3 linked regions of the Methylococcus capsulatus genome follow. The main gene of each other region encodes a partner of the protein of the gene in region 2 in a complex. Links are inferred from orthologs where the notes say so. Each region holds a gene or a part of one and is shown on either strand. Other genes may lie near its edges. The genes, in order: dnaN, dnaX and N4J17_RS15795.

Evidence for each region.
Region 1: the proteins of dnaX (region 2) and dnaN are in contact, whole or in part, in a cryo-EM structure (PDB 8GIZ), measured with the Escherichia coli proteins. The link is inferred for Methylococcus capsulatus from one-to-one orthologs.
Region 3: the proteins of dnaX (region 2) and N4J17_RS15795 are in contact, whole or in part, in a cryo-EM structure (PDB 8GIZ), measured with the Escherichia coli proteins. The link is inferred for Methylococcus capsulatus from one-to-one orthologs.

Annotation. Positions count from the first base shown.
Region 1 is NZ_CP104311.1:1,037,318-1,042,469, forward strand. The notes cover bases 2,167-5,152. They hold dnaN (DNA polymerase III subunit beta), read right to left. Parts: upstream 4,217-5,152; coding sequence 3,116-4,216; downstream 2,167-3,115. Other genes in these bases: recF (DNA replication/repair protein RecF), read right to left, coding at 2,167-3,063; dnaA (chromosomal replication initiator protein DnaA), read right to left, coding at 4,249-5,152. Also shown: gyrB (DNA topoisomerase (ATP-hydrolyzing) subunit B), read right to left, coding at 1-1,844; more of recF, read right to left, coding at 1,984-2,166. UniProt on the Escherichia coli protein: Confers DNA tethering and processivity to DNA polymerases and other proteins. Acts as a clamp, forming a ring around DNA (a reaction catalyzed by the clamp-loading complex) which diffuses in an ATP-independent manner freely and bidirectionally along dsDNA.
Region 2 is NZ_CP104311.1:2,494,505-2,500,610, forward strand. Bases 1-2,971 are described here. They hold dnaX (DNA polymerase III subunit gamma/tau), read right to left. Parts: upstream 2,329-2,971; coding sequence 673-2,328; downstream 1-672. Other genes in these bases: recR (recombination mediator RecR), read right to left, coding at 1-338; N4J17_RS12285 (YbaB/EbfC family nucleoid-associated protein), read right to left, coding at 345-668; N4J17_RS12300 (DUF2058 domain-containing protein), read right to left, coding at 2,620-2,971. Outside these bases: more of N4J17_RS12300, read right to left, coding at 2,972-3,156; N4J17_RS12305 (acetate/propionate family kinase), read right to left, coding at 3,206-4,390; N4J17_RS12310 (hypothetical protein), read right to left, coding at 4,398-4,697; N4J17_RS12315 (phosphoketolase family protein), read right to left, coding at 4,765-6,106. UniProt on the Escherichia coli protein: Part of the beta sliding clamp loading complex, which hydrolyzes ATP to load the beta clamp onto primed DNA to form the DNA replication pre-initiation complex.
Region 3 is NZ_CP104311.1:3,268,366-3,274,499, forward strand. What follows is about bases 1,627-4,625. They hold N4J17_RS15795 (DNA polymerase III subunit delta'), read right to left. Parts: upstream 3,629-4,625; coding sequence 2,624-3,628; downstream 1,627-2,623. Other genes in these bases: N4J17_RS15785 (TatD family hydrolase), read right to left, coding at 1,627-2,232; N4J17_RS15790 (PilZ domain-containing protein), read right to left, coding at 2,271-2,627; tmk (dTMP kinase), read right to left, coding at 3,621-4,247; mltG (endolytic transglycosylase MltG), read right to left, coding at 4,244-4,625. In the rest of the region: N4J17_RS15775 (ATP-dependent DNA helicase), read right to left, coding at 1-880; N4J17_RS15780 (tetratricopeptide repeat protein), read right to left, coding at 889-1,413; more of N4J17_RS15785, read right to left, coding at 1,459-1,626; more of mltG, read right to left, coding at 4,626-5,242; pabC (aminodeoxychorismate lyase), read right to left, coding at 5,239-6,069; fabF (beta-ketoacyl-ACP synthase II), read right to left, coding at 6,126-6,134. UniProt on the Escherichia coli protein: Part of the beta sliding clamp loading complex, which hydrolyzes ATP to load the beta clamp onto primed DNA to form the DNA replication pre-initiation complex.

The sequences.
Region 1 (5,152 bases), 1.5 Mb from region 2 along the record:
GGAACCACCGTCAGAGCCTCGAGGAAGGCTTCGTCGTAGCGGTGGGCAAGCCGGCCTATCAGCTTTCTGACGTGCAGGTACTCATGCGCCAGCTTCTCCAGTCCTTGCCCCTGGATGGGCGGGGCTTGATCGTCCACGACCAGTCGTGCCTTGTCTATGGCGAGCTGCAGCAGGTATTCGTTGAGTTCAGTATCGTCTTTGACATAGTGTTCCTGGCGGCCCTTTTTGACTTTGTAAAGCGGCGGCTGTGCAATGTACACGTGGCCGCGGTCGACCAGCTCCGGCATTTGGCGGTAGAAAAAAGTCAGGAGAAGGGTGCGTATGTGCGAACCATCGACGTCGGCATCCGTCATGATGATGATGCGGTGATAGCGCAGTTTGTCTGGGTTGTATTCGTCCCGGCCGATGCCGCACCCCAAGGCCGTGATGAGGGTTCCGACCTCTTCCGACGACAGCATCTTGTCGAACCGCGCCCGTTCGACGTTCAGGATTTTGCCTTTGAGCGGAAGGATGGCCTGACTGCGCCGATCCCGTCCCTGTTTGGCTGAACCTCCGGCAGAATCGCCCTCGACGATGAACAGCTCGGAAAGTGCCGGATCCTTCTCCTGGCAGTCCGCCAGCTTGCCGGGCAGTCCCGCGATATCCAGCGCCGACTTGCGGCGCGTCATTTCCCTAGCCTTCCGGGCGGCTTCCCGGGCGCGGGCCGCGTCGACAACCTTGTTGGCAATGGTGCGGGCAATCGATGGGTTCTCCAGCAGAAAATCGTTCAGTTTCTCTGCCAAGACCGATTCGACCACGGATTTCACTTCCGATGAAACCAGCTTTTCCTTGGTCTGGGAGGAGAACTTGGGGTCGGGCACCTTTACCGACAAGACCGCGGTCAGTCCTTCCCGGGCATCGTCGCCCACCGTGGCGACTTTCTGCTTCTTCAGCAGCCCCTGTTCTTCGATGTACTGGTTCACGGTGCGGGTGAGGGCGGCGCGGAAACCGGCCAGATGAGTCCCGCCGTCGCGTTGGGGGATATTGTTGGTATAACAGAAGACGTTTTCCTGATAAGAATCGTTCCACTGCATGGCGATCTCGACGCCGATGCCATCTCTTTCGGCCTGAAGATGGAATACCTTGTCGAACAGCGGCGTCTTGTTCTTGTTCAGGTGCTCGACGAAGGCCCGGATCCCGCCCTCGAACTCGAACACCTCGCTCTTTCCACTACGCTTGTCCTCCAGTTCGATCCGCACCCCGGAATTGAGAAAGGACAGCTCTCGCAAGCGCTTGGCAAGAGTCTCGTAGTGGAATTCGATGTTGGAAAAGATCTTGGGGCTGGGTTTGAACCGCACCGTCGTACCCGTCGTATCGGCCTGGCCCACCTCGGCCAGGGGAGCCAGAGGCTCCCCGTCCCGATACTCCTGGCGGTAACGTTTACCACCCCGGCAAATCTCCAGCCAGAGCCTTTCGGACAAGGCGTTGACCACGGAAACACCCACGCCGTGCAACCCGCCCGACACCTTGTACGCATTGTCGTCGAACTTGCCCCCGGCATGGAGCACCGTCATGATCACTTCGGCTGCAGAACGCCCCTCTTCGGGATGGATATCGACGGGAATGCCGCGCCCATCATCGGAAACCGTGACTGACTCGTCCTCGTGGATCGTCACGCAGATACGTTTGCAATAGCCGGCCATGGCTTCGTCGATCGAGTTGTCCACGACCTCGAAGACCATGTGATGCAGCCCCGTGCCGTCGTCGGTGTCGCCGATGTACATACCCGGGCGCTTACGCACCGCATCGAGCCCTTTGAGAATCTTGATATGAGAACTGTCGTATTCGTTAGGCTTGGTAGTCATTCGATCGAGTCATTTAACGTGAAAGTCGCTCAACCTTGCTCACCCTTTCGGGGAGAGCAGGGTGAGAGGGAAACGATCATGGCGAGCAGTCGCATTCTTTTTAAGAGATGAAAGCAGGCGACCGTGGTCGTTTGGTTTCTCATGCGTCAGCGCGGATACGGCCTTGTTCCACGTGGAACACTCTGCTGGCCGGGCCGGCCGCGGCCGCCGCTCTTTGAGCGTCAGCGGAAAAAGTAATAAAGGATTGTATGCCGATCGATTTCACCAGACTCAGCAGCCGCTCCTGGTTGCGGCCATCCAGCTCCGAAGCGATGTCATCGACCAGAAGACAGACCCGCCCCGGCTGATCCGCTTCCAGCCGGCCAGCCTGCGCCAGCAAAAGCGCGTAGGTCAGGAGCTTCAGCTGCCCACGCGACAAATAATCCTTCGCGGGGCGGCCGCCGACCAGTACCGTGAAATCACCTTTGTGCGGACCGCATTCTGTGTAACCCTGGCGCCGGTCGGCAGCCAAGGACGCCGCGAGCGCATCGGCATAAGACCATCCAGTCCGCCAGCCCGGTCGAACGACCAATTCGGCATCTGTCCGTCCGAGCAATGCGGACACCATCTCCTCGACCTGCGTCCGAATCCGCTCGACGTAGGCCAACCGCATTTCTGCGATCATTGTACCCCATCGCGCCAGCTCGCCCGACCATGCCTCCAGACTCGAACAAGATACATCGCCCCTAAGCACCGCATTGCGTTGGTCGAGTGCCCGCGAAAAGCGCCGCAGCAGGTCGAGATAGTCCTGTTCCACGTGGAACACGCCCCAATCGAGCATCTGCCTCCGCCATCGAGGCGGACCTTCGAGCAGCGCGACGCTGGCGGGCTGAATCAAGACTGCAGGAAAAAGGCGGATCAACTGCGCACTGGAATCACAGCTCCGCCCCCCCACACGGATTTCCTTCTCGCTCCGCCCGAGGCGAATGCCCACGACGACCCCCGCCCCGGGTTGTCCGATCCGGCCGGAAACAGTAAGACATGGCTGGCCGAATCGGATGACGCGGGCGGCCTGCGGGGAACGAAACGATTTACCCCTGCTGACAAGATAAATCGCTTCTAGCAACGAAGTCTTGCCGCTGCCATTGGCTCCGAACAGCAGATTGAGCCCGTCGCCGGGACTCAGGCTGGCGGATTCGATATTGCGGACATCGGCAATGTCGAGCTTCAACAGTGCCATGCTGTCCCGGCGCTTTCGCCTCCGTTGCTCTGAGAGTCCGGATATGCCGGCATCAAAGGCGCATCGGCATCACGATGAAGCGATGCCGGGCATCTGCCAAATCTTCTATCAGGCAACTGCCATTGGCGTCGGTAAAGGACATGCGAACCGAATCCGAATCCACCGCGTTGATCGCATCGAGCAGATAGGAGGCATTGAAACCCACCGAGAATGTCTCACCCGAGACCTCGGCCGGCACCTCATCTTCCGCCTCTTCATGCTCTGGATTCTGCGCCCTGAGCCGGATGAGCCCATTGCCGATTTCCAGACTGACCCCTTTGAATTTCTCATTGGAAAGCACGGCGACCCGCGTCAATGCGTTACGCAGATCGTAGCGGCCGATCACGGCGACCCGGGAAGCCGCCTTCGGAATCACGCGCTCATAATCCGGATAACGTCCTTCGACCAGCTTCGCGGCGAAGCTGAAGGAGCCGAAGACAACCCTGACGTTATTCGCCGATATCCGCACGCCTGCCGGCTCCTCGACGTGAGCCAGCAGGCGCCCCAGCTCGAGAACGCCCTTGCGGGGCAGGATAATCTGTCTGGCGACATCCGGCATCCCCTCCACGCTTTCCTCGAACAGCGCCAGCCGATGGCCATCGGACGCCACCGTTCGAATCCGCCCCTGCCGGATTTCCAAAAGCAGACCGTTCAGATAATAGCGCACGTCCTGTTGCGCCATAGCAAAAGCGGTCTTCTCGATGGCGCGCCGCAGCAACGGCGCTTCGCAATCGAACGCCACCTCCAAATCGCCGTGTTCGAAGCTGGGATAGTTCTCCGCCGGCAGCGCCCCCAAAACGAATCGGCTCTTGCCGCATTGCAGCGATACCCGCTCCGGCTTCACCTCGAATGCCAGTTCACCGCCTTCCGGCAGGAGCCTGCAGATGTCCATCAGCTTGCGCGCCGGCACGGTGAAACGTCCGGACTCTGCGCCTTCGATGCGGGTATTTGCAATGAGCTGAACCTCCAGGTCGGTTCCAGTGAGCTCAACCCCCCCGTCATTCACTTCGATCAGGACGTTCAACAGAATCGGCAGCGTCTGGCGCCGCTCGATGACACCGATGACCTGCTGCAGCGGCAACAATAAATCTTCCCGCAAGATACGGAACTTCATGGCTCGAGCCCTTGGCGAAAGAAAACGGCGTGTCAGTTGGAAAGGATGCGCAGAAGATTGGAAAAGTCTTCCATGAATCGGGCGTCGCTCTCCTTGAGCTCCTGCACTTTCCGGCAGGCGTGCAGTACGGTGGTATGATCCCGCCCCCCGAACATCTGGCCTATTTCCGGCAGGCTATGACTGGTCAGCTCCTTAGACAACGCCATGGCTATCTGGCGTGGCCGGGTGAGGGATCGCGTGCGCTTGTTCGACAACAGATCGGCCTGACGAATCTTGAAATACTCCGCTACGGTCTTCTGGATGTTTTCCACATTGATCATACGGTCCTGCAGCGCGATCAGATCGCGCAAAGCCTCCTTGGCGAATTCCAAGGTGATCGGTCGGCCGGTGAACTGCGCGTTGGCGATGACCCGCCGCAGCGCGCCCTCCAATTCGCGGATGTTGGAGCGGATGCGCTTGCCGATGAAAAACGCCACCTCCGGTGAAAGTTCGATGCCGGACTGCTGAGCCTTGCTCATGAGGATAGCGACCCGCGTTTCCAGATCGGGCGGCTCGATGGCCACCGGCAATCCCCAACCGAACCGCGATTTGAGGCGCTCTTCCAATCCCTTGATCTCTTTGGGATAGCGATCACAGGTGAGGACCACCTGATGCTTGTTCTCCAGCAGCGTGTTGAAGGTATGGAAAAACTCTTCCTGCGAGCGCTCCTTACCAGCGAAAAACTGGATATCGTCGATCAGCAGGGCATCGACGGTGCGGTAAAACTCCTTGAAGGCGTTGATGGCGTTATGCTGCAGCGCCTTGACCATATCGGAAACAAACCGCTCGGAATGCAGGTAGACAATGTTGGCCGCCGGATTTCCGCGAAGAATTTCATTGCCGATGGCGTGCATCAGATGAGTCTTTCCCAGACCGACGCCGCCATAAATGAACAGC
Region 2 (6,106 bases):
GGCGAGAGCCTTCCGTTGAGTACGAAGAACAGGCCCTTGTAGCCGGTGGAGCGGCTGATGGCGAACACCTCGGCCGGCGATTCCACGATGCAAAGGAGGGACCGGTCCCGAGCCGGGCTGGCGCAGTACTCGCACAGCGAGCGCTCGGTCAAGGTGCGGCACTGGCTGCATAAACCCACCTTGTTCAGAGCTTGGCGGAGGGCTTCGCTCAGCCTACCGGCAGCGTCGCGATCGCGCTGCAATAGATGCAGCGTCATACGTTGGGCAGTTTTGGGCCCGACGCCGGGCAGGCAGCGCAGCGCTTCGATCAGCTCGGCAATGGCGCCGCCTTGCCGCATGTGGAACTAGAACGGCATGTTGAAGCCGGGCGGGATGCCCAGGCTTCCCGTCAGTCCGGCCATTTTTTCCTGCTTGAGCTTGGCGACCCGGCGCACACCGTCGTTGAAGGCCGCGGCGATCAGGTCTTCCAACACTTCGCGTTCCTCCTGGAGCAGACTGGGATCGATCTCCACCTTGAGCACTTCGCGTTTGCCGTTCATGCGGATTTTTACCAAGCCACCGCCGGCTTCGGCCTGGATTTCGGTCGCCGCGATCTCTTCCTGGGTTTTCTGGAAGGTTTCCTGGAAGCGCTGTGCCTGCTGCATCAGGTTGGCCAAAGGGTTTTTCATGGGGTTACCTCGGATTTTCGTGGCTGTCCAGCGGCCGGGTCGAGCCGGCCACGATCTGCGCACCGAACATGTCCTTTAGCGCGTGGACGGTGGCATCGTTTTCGATTTCGAGTTCAGCCTCACGCTGTCTCTCGGCCTGGGCGCGCTGGTCGGCGGCCGCCGGTGTTTCCTCGTCCAGGGATTCGCTGCGGATCGTCAGCTTGATGGGGCGCCCGAGGAACTTTTGCAAGGCGGTCTCGAGATTGTTCGTCACCGTCGGCGTGTGGATCTGCGCCTGTCTGGGGTCCAGCGCCAACTCGCAGGTCTGTTCCGTCAGCGCCCTCAGCACGCAGTGGCTGGCGAGCTGGCGGGTCATGCCGGCGAGGTTCATCGCCTCGATCATCTGCGGCCAATCCCGGCCGGTGCCGGCTGCTGCCGGCCGGGCGGCGGGTTCGGCCGTTTCCGCGACAGGGTGACGGACAGCGGCATGATGGGGGCCTTCCGGGAGGCTGCGCGGCTCCCGGATGCCGCCGCCGTCGGAGGGGGGGCGTTGCGCCGCTGCGGTCGGCGGGACAGCCCTGAGGGCGGCGGCCTCCGCGGCCTGTGGCCGAAAGGCCAGCATCCGCAGCAGCAGCATCTCGAAGCCATCGCGCGGGTCCGGCGCCAACTGCAAATCCTTTTGACCTTGCAGCGCAATCTGGTAGTAGAGCTGGGTATCCTCCGGCGCGAGGCGGCGGGCGAGGGCCAGTACGCATTCAGCCTCCTCGTCGTGGCGGATGGCATCCGGTGCAAACTGGGCGATCGCAATCTGGTGCAAGATTGCCAGCAGTTGCTGCACGACGTCCTGGTAGTCCGGCGAAAATTCGGCGAGCGCGGCGGCCTCCGCAAGCAGCGTGTCGGCACGGCCCTCGGCCAGAGCATCGAGCAGGCTGTAGACGGGTTCCCGCGACACGGTGCCGAGCATGGCGCTGACGCCGGTATCGGTGAGTCGGCCGCCGCAATGTGCGATGGCCTGGTCCAACAGGCTCAGGCCGTCGCGCATACTGCCCCGGGCGGCGCGGGCCAGGGCTTTGGCGGCACCGGGCTCGAACTCCAGATTCTCTGCCGCGAGGATCTGCACCATCTGTGCGCGGATCTGTTCTGGAGTCAGCCGTTTCAGGTTGAACTGCAGACAGCGTGACAGCACGGTGACCGGGATCTTCTGCGGATCGGTGGTCGCCAGCAGGAATTTCACATGCGGCGGCGGCTCCTCCAGGGTCTTCAGCAGGGCATTGAAGCTGTGCCCGGAGAGCATATGGACTTCGTCGATCAGGTAGACCTTGTAGCGTCCCTGGTTAGGAGCGTACTGGACGTTTTCCAGGAGCTCGCGGGTGTCTTCGACCTTGGTGCGGGAGGCGGCGTCGACCTCGATCAGATCGATGAAGCGGCCATCGTCCACCTCCCGGCAGCTCAGGCAGCGCCCGCAGGGATTCGGCCCCTGGCGGTCTTCGCAATTGATCGCCTTCGCCAGAATCCGGGCCAGCGTGGTCTTGCCGACGCCGCGGGTGCCGGTGAACAAATAGGCGTGGTGCATGCGGTTTGCTTCCAGCGCATGCGTCAGCGCCTTGACGACGTGCTCCTGGCCGACCACTTCGGTGAAGTCGTGGGGCCGCCACTTACGCGCAAGTGCCTGGTAGAGCATGGGGTTGCGGCGGAAGAAGTAGGGAATTGGGTGGCTCACCGCACCAGCCACACCCCGGCACACGAGTCCGCTGCTACCGTTGCTCCCTTCCGGGCCTGGCGGGGTTCACAGCGTATCATTGCGAGGGGACCGATGCGGCTTGCCATAGAATCGGTGAGCCGGGTGCTCATCAGAGAAAGCGCATTATGCCTGTTAATCCAGAGCGGCACAAGGAGCGATGTCCGCCGTCTCCCGCGAAGCGACCCTCTCCGGTGGACGGCCGATCGACGCCGGTGCGCCGGCCTGCCCGGATCACCAGATCAGATCATCCGGCACTGGGTAGGTGGCATAGGGATCGTCTTTGTTTTCCTCGCCGGCGCCGGGCGGCGGGTTTTTCAGCACGATACACGAGGGGTCCCTCACTGCGATGCGCTCGGCGACTTCCGCCGGTACCAGTTCGTATCGGCCGTCCAGTTTAACGATGGCGATCTGGCCGTGGACGATGCGTCTGCGCATGGCCTCGTCGACGTAGATACGCTTGACGATGCCGCCGTCGGCGAAGTTGTAGGCGACTTCTCCATCGCCACTCTGGCGGTTGGCTTCGATGAGCTGGCGTATCTGCGCAACACGTGCCTTGCGCTCCTCGGCTTCCTTCCTTTGCAGATTCAGCTCGCGGTCGCGCGCGGCTTTCTCGGCCTGGGCTTGCCGGATCGTGGCCTTTTCGGCATCCGCGCCCTTGTTTTCGGCGCTGCGCTGGCGTTCCTTGCGCAGGTCCTTCTGCGCCTTTTTCAGTTGCCTGTCATTGACCAGACCTGCCTTGCGCAGTTGTTCTTGGAGAGGATTGCTCATGGTCGGCTACCTGTTCGCTTCGCTATTTTGGGGGGGCGAATGTTAAGACTTAAAGGGGTCTGGGGGAACCGGGCGGGAGGGCCAGGGTTCGCCGGACATGGCGGGCGATCATGGCCTCCTCGTTGGTGGGGACCACCAGCACATGAATGCGGCTTTCCGGCGTATGCAGGACCCGGTTGGCCGCCGGATCGATCGCGACCCCGAGCCAGGCCGAAAGCTCGCAGATCCGGGCCCGCACGGACGCTGCGTGTTCGCCGATGCCGGCGGTGAAGACCAGCGCGTCCAGCCCGCCCAGTGCGGCACTCAACGAACCGATTTCGCGGGCGATGCGGTAGCAGAAATACTCCACGGCCTCGGCGGCTTCCGGCCGGGCGCTGGCCAGGAGGTCGCGCATGTCGCCGCTTAGGCCGGACAGTCCCAGGAGTCCCGAGCGCTTGTACAACAGGTCCGAGAGGGTCCGCGTATCCATGCCCGGCTGGTCCATGAGATGCAGCAGCACGCCGGGATCGATGGCACCGCAGCGGGTGCCCATGGGAATGCCGTCCAGGGCGGTGAAGGACATGGTGGTCGCGACGCTGCGGCCCGCCCGCATAGCGCACAGACTGGCACCGTTGCCGAGATGGCAGACGATGGTACGGCCTGCCGCCGCGACGGGGTCGATTTCGGCCAAGCGCGAAGCGATGTATTCGTAGGACAAGCCATGGAAGCCATAGCGGCGGATGCCGGCCGCCTCGTATTCCCTGGGCAGGGCGAAGCGCTTTTCGATGGCGGATTGAGTGGCGTGGAAGGCGGTGTCGAAGCAGGCCACCTGCGGCAGGTCGGGAAACTTCGTCGCCAAGAGTCGGATGGGGGCGAGATTATGCGGCTGGTGCAGCGGCGCCAGGGGAATCAGCGCCTCGATCTGGCCGATGACTTCATCGGTAACCCGTACCGGCCGGATCAGGCGGTCACCGCCGTGCACCACCCGGTGGCCGACCGCGGCGGGCTCGAAGCCCCCGTCGTTGCGCTGCAGCCAGGCGAACAGCCAGTCCAGCGCCTCCTCGTGGGTCTGTGCCGGGATCGGACCCTGAAACAGCACGGTACCAGCGGCATCGCGCAGGTGGGCGCAGGCGCCGTTGCCGGGCTTGTCGCCCAGCCGGTCGAGCAGGGCACTCAGCAGCCGTTGCTCGCCGTTCAGCAGGGAGAACTTGACGGTCGAGGAACCGCCGTTGACGACTGCGACGGGCCCGTCCATGGCGTTCTCAGAGGAGGGAAGCCGGTCCCGGTTGTTCACGTTCGTTTTCCATCGCCTTGTCCATGATCTCTTTATAGAGCTCGACCGCGCGGGCATAAATTTCCTGGTATTCCGGCTGGCGGTCCACCTGCGGTTTGATGGCTTGCGCGGTTTCGAACACATTGCGGAGAAAGCCGATGTCCAGCTCGTCGAGCGGTTCCTTGCGCTCGACTTTCGCCTGGATGTCCCGTGCCCGCGGCAGGCGGTGAGTGGTGAATTCCGTCAACAGAGCGACCGCAATGCCCTGATCTTTGGAGACTTCCGTCATGGGGTTTCCTGTTTGCTATGGATAAGAAAGGAAGACGGCCGGGCGGTACCGCCGTCCCTGTGGCCGGTCAACCCGGCCAGCGCCAGGCCGCGACCTCCGGCATGTCGATGCCATGTTCGTAGGCGTATTGACGGCAGGCGATCTGCTGTTTGCGGAAGCGGGCCTTGGCGTGGGCGCCGGAGACCGCTATTTCCGGAATCCGGTCGATGACGTCGATCGCCAGGCTGAAGCGGTCGATCTGGTTGTTGATCGCCAGCTCCAACGGAGTGTTGATGTTGCCTTTCTCCTTGTAGCCGCGCACGTGCATGTTGACATGGTTGGTGCGGCGGTAGGCCAGGCGGTGGATCAGCCAAGGATAGCCGTGGAAGTTGAAGATGATCGGCTTGTCTTTGGTGAACAGGCTGTCGAAATCCTTGTCGCTGAGACCGTGCGGATGCTCGGATTCGGGCTGCAGTTTGAACAGGTCCACCACATTGATGAAGCGGATCTTCAGTTCCGGGAACTCCTCGCGCAGCATAGCGGTGGCGGCCAGGGCCTCCAGGGTTGGGATGTCGCCGGCGCAGGCCATGACCACGTCCGGTTCCTGCCCCTCGTCGTTGCTGGCCCATTCCCAGATGCCCAAGCCCTCGGTGCAATGGGCGATCGCGGCATCCATGTCCATGAACTGGAGGTGCAACTGTTTGTCCGACACGATCACGTTGATGTAGTTCTGGCTGCGCAGACAGTGATCGGCGACCGAAAGCAGGCTGTTGACGTCCGGCGGCAGGTAGATGCGGGTGACTTCCGCGCTCTTGTTGACGACGAGGTCCAGGAAGCCGGGGTCCTGGTGGGTGAAGCCGTTGTGGTCCTGCCGCCACACGGTCGAGGTGATGAGCAGGTTGAGCGAGGCCACGTCCTGGCGCCAGGACAGGTTGTTGCAGATCGACAGCCACTTGGCGTGCTGGTTGAACATCGAATCGATGACGTGGACGAAGGCTTCGTAGGTGGAGAGGAAACCGTGGCGTCCGGTGAGGAGGTAGCCTTCCAGCATGCCTTCAAGGGTATGCTCGCTGAGCATTTCCATGACCCGGCCGTCGGGGGCCAGTTCGCTGCCGTCCTGGTCTTCGGGGAAATATTCGGCGATCCAGAACTTCTTGGCGGCAGTGTACACGGCGTCCAGCTTGTTGGAGGTGTTCTCGTCCGGGCCGAAGATCCGGAAGTTGTGCATGTTCTCCTTCATGACGTCGCGCAGGAACACGCCCAGCGGCTGGGTGTTCGGGGCTTCGATCTGGCCCGGTTTGGCGACCTCGATGGCGTAGTTGCGGAAGTTCGGGATGCGCAGAGCCTTTTTCAGAAGGCCGCCGTTGGCGTGGGGATTGAGACCCATACGGCGGAGGCCGGCCGGCGCCATTTCCCGGATTTCCGGGATG
Region 3 (6,134 bases), 780 kb from region 2 along the record:
CGGCGCCCAACATGGTGCGAATGGCCGTAAGCTCGGCCTTGAGCAGGGTCGCGGCATCGGCCAGCCCGCCCATGTCCGGTGCATCCTTGGTGCGCTCGATCAGGGTGTCGTCCGCCAGTTCACCGAGCTGGCGGCTACTCAGGCTGACCCCCAGGAACTGTGTGGCGGTTTCGCCGAACTGGTGGGCCTCATCGATGATGATGACGTCGGCCTCCGGCAGCAGATCGCCGAATCCGTCGGTCTTGACCGCCCAGTCGGCCCACAGCAGATGGTGGTTGATGACAATGATCTGCGCCTCTTGGGCAGCCTTTCTGGCCTGGACCACAGGACAGTCTCCGTAGAGCGGACAGTCCTGTCCCAGGCAGTTTTCGGCGGTGGAAGTGACCGAGCGCCACAGCGGCGAAGCCTCCGGCACATCGCTCACCTCGGCGACGTCGCCGCTACGGGTCGTCTTCGCCCAGCGCCGGATGCGTTCGAGCTGATCGGCTTCCTCGGCGCTGAACCCGGCGCGAAATCCGAAATCGACGACGTTTTCCAGCCGGTAGGGACAGAGGTAATTCGACCGGCCCTTGAGCAGAGCGACATGCGCAGGCGCACCCAGCGCCTGCCGCAGCAGGGGCAGATCCTTCTGGAACAGTTGATCCTGCAGATTCCGGGTGCCGGTGGAGACCAGCACCCGCTTGCCGCTCAGCAGGGCCGGCACCAGATAGGCGAAGGTCTTGCCGGTGCCGGTGCCGGCCTCGGCGATCAGACAGCGGCCCTCGCGGATGGCCTGTTCCACTGCCCGCGCCATACCGGACTGGGCCGCGCGCGGCCGGAAACCCGTCAGCACATGCGCCAGGGGGCCATCCCCAGCGAAAGCCTCGTCGACAGCGCTCATCTTATGTTTTATTTTTCCGCTCCGCCCATGAGCCGGCCCGCTTCTTCGATCAGCGCCTGGCTTTTGTCGAGGAGATCCGGATTGCCTTTGGCCAACACCTTGGATTTGCGCGCCAGATCAAGCGCTAGGCGCGGTTGCTGCTGTGCCATACGGACGGTCGCCAGACGGTACCACAACTCGGGATTGCGCGGCTGCATGCGGATAGCGCGCTCCAAGGTGGTGGCGGCATTGTCGAGCTGGCCGGTTGCTTGCGCCTTGTCGGCATCGGAAATCAGGGCCGCTACGGCGGGGGTCGGCGCCGGCTGCTTCTTCGCGCCTGCCGAAGCTCTGGGAGCCGGCTTGGTGGGCTGGGCCGACGGTTTCGGCTTGGGACTGGGCGCCGGCGATGCCGTGGGGACCGGGCGAACACTCGGGGCAGACGGCCTGACCGCCTTACGCTGCGCACATCCCGCTGAAACGGCCAGGCACAGAGCCACTGCCAGCCACCGGCAGGGTAGCCCATGGAAGCGCCGGGAATCGATGTGGAAATTCATGAGGGAACCCCGGTAGTTGAAGCCCGCACAGTTCGCTCCGTTAACTCAGCCGCTGCCGAACAGGGCGTGATAGTTCCGTGTCGTCCGCTCCGCCACCGCGGCCAGCGAAACGCCTCGAAGCTCGGCGAGCATGCCTGCGACATGGCGGACATGCTGTGGATAGTTCGGTTTGCCCCGCAGCGGCACTGGTGCCAGGTAGGGGGAATCGGTCTCGATCAGATAGCGGTCGTCCGGCACCCGGCGGGCGACGTCCTGAACGGTTTCGGCGGTGCGGAACGTGACGATACCCGAAAAGGATATAGAAAAATTCAGATCGAGCGCGCGGCGTGCCGTATCCCAGTCTTCGGTGAAGCAATGGAACACGCCCCCCACCTCGCCCGCATCTTCTTCCTCGAGGATGCGCAAGGTGTCGGCGCGGGAATCGCGGGTATGGACGATCAGCGGCTTGCCGGCGAGTCTGGCGGCACGAATGTGGGTGCGGAAGCGATCGTGCTGCCAGGCAAGGTCGCCCACGCTGCGGAAATAGTCCAGGCCGGTTTCGCCGATGGCGACGACACGGTCGTCATCCGCCAGTGCGGCCAGGCGTTCGGCGCTCGGCTCCTCGATATCGGTTTCATTGGGATGCACGCCGACCGAAACACACACGTTCGGGTAGGGTTCGATGAGCCGGCGCATGGCGGGATAGTCTTCTAGATTAATCGCTACGCACAGCATGCGGTCGACGCCTTCGGCGCCGGCCTCCGCCATGAAACGCGAAAAATCGCCACCGAACGGTTTCAAATCGAGGCGGTCGAGATGGGCGTGGGAGTCGATGAACATCGGATCGGGAACAACGGGGCGGGTTCTGCCTGCAGAGCTTACATGGTATGGGTCGGCTGATCCGATTCAAGGTGCCCGGGGAGATAACTCTCGATCAAGGCCTTGGTGACGCCAGCATCCTCTTCGTTGAACTGTACGCCGATGCCGGCAGAACGGAAACCGGCGGCCCCCTTCGGGGTGATCCAGACGACCCGCCCCGAGATCGGGATCCGCTCAGGCTCGTCCATCAGCTGCAGCAGCATGAAGACCTCGTCGCCCAAGCGGTAACTGCGAGTCGTGGGGATGAAGAGGCCGCCATTCTTGACTGTCGGCATGTACGCGGCGTAAAGCGCATTCTTGTCCTTGATGGTCAATGCCAGAATACCCTGGCGGGCGCCCGCCTGCTCTTCGCTCAATGCCGTGCTCCCCGTGATCCGAGCCGGCTCCAGTTTATCAGGATATCTTCCATGATCAGCTGCCGGTTGGCCTGGCCCTCCAGATTGCGGCGGGCGGCATCGACCTCGTCGAGGTGGGCAAACAGGGTGCGAAGATTCAGACCCGCCGCCGCTTTCCGCAGTCCCGGCTCCAGATCGGCATTGGCCAAGCGCAATGCCCCCGGTGCTTCAGTACTGCCGATACGGATGAGGTCAGCGATCCAACCGTGCAACCAGGTCAGGACGGTCTCGCCATCCTCCTTCGCCCAATGCTCGGCCACCGCGAGCGGATCGCTCTCTTCCCTCAGCACGGCCAGCCAGTCATCGAAGAGCCTCCTTCTGCGCTGGGCCAGATCGCCGCCGTGCAGCTCGGCCGCTTTGAGCGGTGCGCCGCCTGCCATCGCCAGCAAAGCTTCGGCATCTTCCCCGACGCCTTGTCCATGCAGCCAGCGCAGCGCATCCTCCCGCGCAGGCAACCTCACCTCCAGACGCTGGCAGCGGCTGAGCACCGTCGCTGGCAGCTGCGCTGGTCGCTCGCTGATGAGGAGGAAAAGCGTATGCGGGTCGGGTTCTTCCAGCGTTTTCAGCAGACTGTTCGCCGCCGCTATGTTCATGGCATGCGCCGGACGGATGACCACGACCCGCGAAGCGCTGTACTGCGGTTTGAGCGAAAGCCTGTCGATCAGCCGGCGGACCGGATCGATCGTGATGCGTTTGCCGGCCTCCTCCGGTTCGATGTGGAGATAGTCCGGATGATTGCCCGCTACGGCCAAGTGGCAGGCCTGACAGGTCCCGCACGCCCCTTCGGCCGACGGGCTGATACACAGGAGCCGGCGGGCAAAATCGTCGGCCAGTACTCCCTTTCCCAGGCCGGCAGCACCTGAAATCAGCAAGCCCTGCGGCAAACGTCCCGCCTCCAGATACGCCGCCAGCCGGCGGCGCGCCGGCACCAGCCACGGATAGCAACCGATGGGATCAGACACAACCATCCAACAGGGAATCCAATTGGGCAGCGATGGCCGCCTGCACCAGGACCAAGGGCCGGTCGGCATCGATCACCCGTATCCGATCCGGTTCCGTTCGCGCCAGCGCCAGATAGCCCTCGCGGACACGGGCGAAAAAGGCGCTGTCTTCTCTTTCCAGCCGGTCCGGACCGCTGCGCTGGTGCGCCCGCCTCAAGCCGATGTCCACCGGAGCATCCAGCAGCAGAGTCAGATCGGGCCTCAGCCCGGCCTGAATCCAGTCCCGCAGGAAATCAATGATCCCCGGCTTGATACCTCGCCCTGCGCCCTGATAGGCATAGCTGGCGTCGGTGAAACGGTCGCAGACCACCCAGGCACCCCGCCGCAAGGCGGGTTCGATCACTTCCCGAAGATGATGCACGCGGGCCGCGAATAACAGCAGCAACTCGGCTTCCGGTCTCAGAGGGTCCTGATGCAGAAAAATCCCCCGCACCGCCTCACCGAAAGCGGTGCCGCCCGGCTCCCGCGTCGCGATGACCTCCAGACCCCGGGCGCGCAGCCGGCTCACCACGAAATCGAGATTCGTGCTCTTGCCGACACCTTCGCCCCCCTCCAGCGTGATGAATTTGCCCGCTGTCATGGTTGCCCGACCTTCTGGTAAACCTCTACCGCCTGTCGGTGTTCGTCCCAGGTCCGCGAGAAGCGGTGGCCGCCGTCCCCCCGTGCCACGTAGTACAGGCTGTCGCCCGGTGCCGGGTTCAGCGCGGCCCGCAGCGAAGCCAGCCCCGGCGCGGCGATCGGCGCCGGCGGCAGACCGCGGTGAAGATAGGTGTTGTAGGGCGTGTCGGTCCTGAGGTCTTGGCGCCGCAGATTGCCGTCAAAGCGGTCGCCCAGGCCGTAGATCACGGTCGAATCGACCTGCAAAGGCATACCGGTGCGGAGCCGCCTAACCAGCACACCGGCCACTTCGGCCTTTTCACTGGGCAGGGCGGTTTCTTTCTCGATGATGGAAGCCATGATGAGTGCATCGTCCGGCGTCCGGTAGGGAAGGTCCGGCGCCCGCCGCGCCCATTCCGCAGCGATGACCTCCGCCATCCGTCGGTGAGCGCGCTTGAGAATCTCAATGTCCGGAGTGCCCTTGATGAAGAAATAAGTATCAGGGAAAAACCGCCCTTCCGGATCTCCTTCCGGTATTCCCAGCTCCCGCATCAGCACGGCGCCGTCGCTCTCCGCCGTGAGGAGATGCTCGAGACCCGGCTGGGCCCGCAGCGCCGCCAGCATCTGCCGGAAAGTCCAGCCTTCGACCAGGGTCACGGCATGCTGTCGGACTTTCCCGGAAGCGAACAGCATCAGCAACCGGCGCCGGTCCAGACCCGGCGGAATCTCGTATTCCCCCGACTGTAGCTTGCGCGCCAGACCTTCCTGCCAGGCCAGCAGCATGAACCACCAGGGCTCATCGATCACGCCGGCATCCTTTAGTGCCAGAGCCACGTCCTTCAGCCCCTGCCCCCGCGCGATCTCGAATACGACTGGCTCAGTATTGGCGAGCGGCCGTTCGGTGGACTCGCTGAAATCCTTCACCGCCGCGCCGGCCGCGAACACCATTGCGGCGAACAGCAGCACCGTGCGCTTCATCCGGCCACGACCTCAGACAGCTGATGGATTTCCGAGCTCCGGTTCAGCATCATCGTCAACGCGCCCACCGGGTAATTCTTCTCCGCCAGCCGTGCAACCGGCCAAATGCCGATGACGCAGTTGGTCAGAAAAACCTCATCGGCCGCTGCCAGTTCTTCCGGCCGGATACGCCTTTCGCTCACCTCGACCCCTCGAGACCGGGCGATTTCCAGCACCAAGCGCCGCATCACACCAGCCACGCCGCAGCGGTCGATCAGCGGCGTCTCGAGCCTCCCGGACTTCACCATGAAAACGTTGCTCATGGTACCCTCCACGAGAAAGCCCTCGGTATCGCACATCAAGCCTTCCTGGAACTCATCGGTCCACTCCCCCCGTCCCAGTACCTGCTCCAGACGATTCATATGCTTAATCCCGGCCAGCGCGGAATTGATGCCGAGCGGCGTACGGCACAGCCTCACACTCACGCCGGAGCGGTAATAATCCTGCGGAAACTCGGGAGCGGGATGAAGCGACACCACGCGCGTCGGCTCCCCTTCTGCCACGGGCCGGTAGCCGCGACCGCCGATGCCTCGTGTAATCTGTATCTTGATGACGCCTTCGACCGCTGCCGATCCCAGCCGTCGCAGATCGGCGGCCAGCGCCTCGTCCCCTGGATAACGGATGCCGAGACGAGAGCAGGCATCTGCCAAACGGCCGATATGCCAGGGCCAAAGCATGGCTTTTCCCGCACGCAGGCGCAGGGTGGTAAAAGTGCCGTCGCCGTATTGAAATCCCCGGTCTCGCACATCGACACAGCCGCAGGAACGGCCGTTGACAAGGATGCTCATCGGCGGAATCCGGCAGAGGTGGCAACAGGTGCGGAAGCCTGAGATGGCCCCAGCGCCTAACTGAA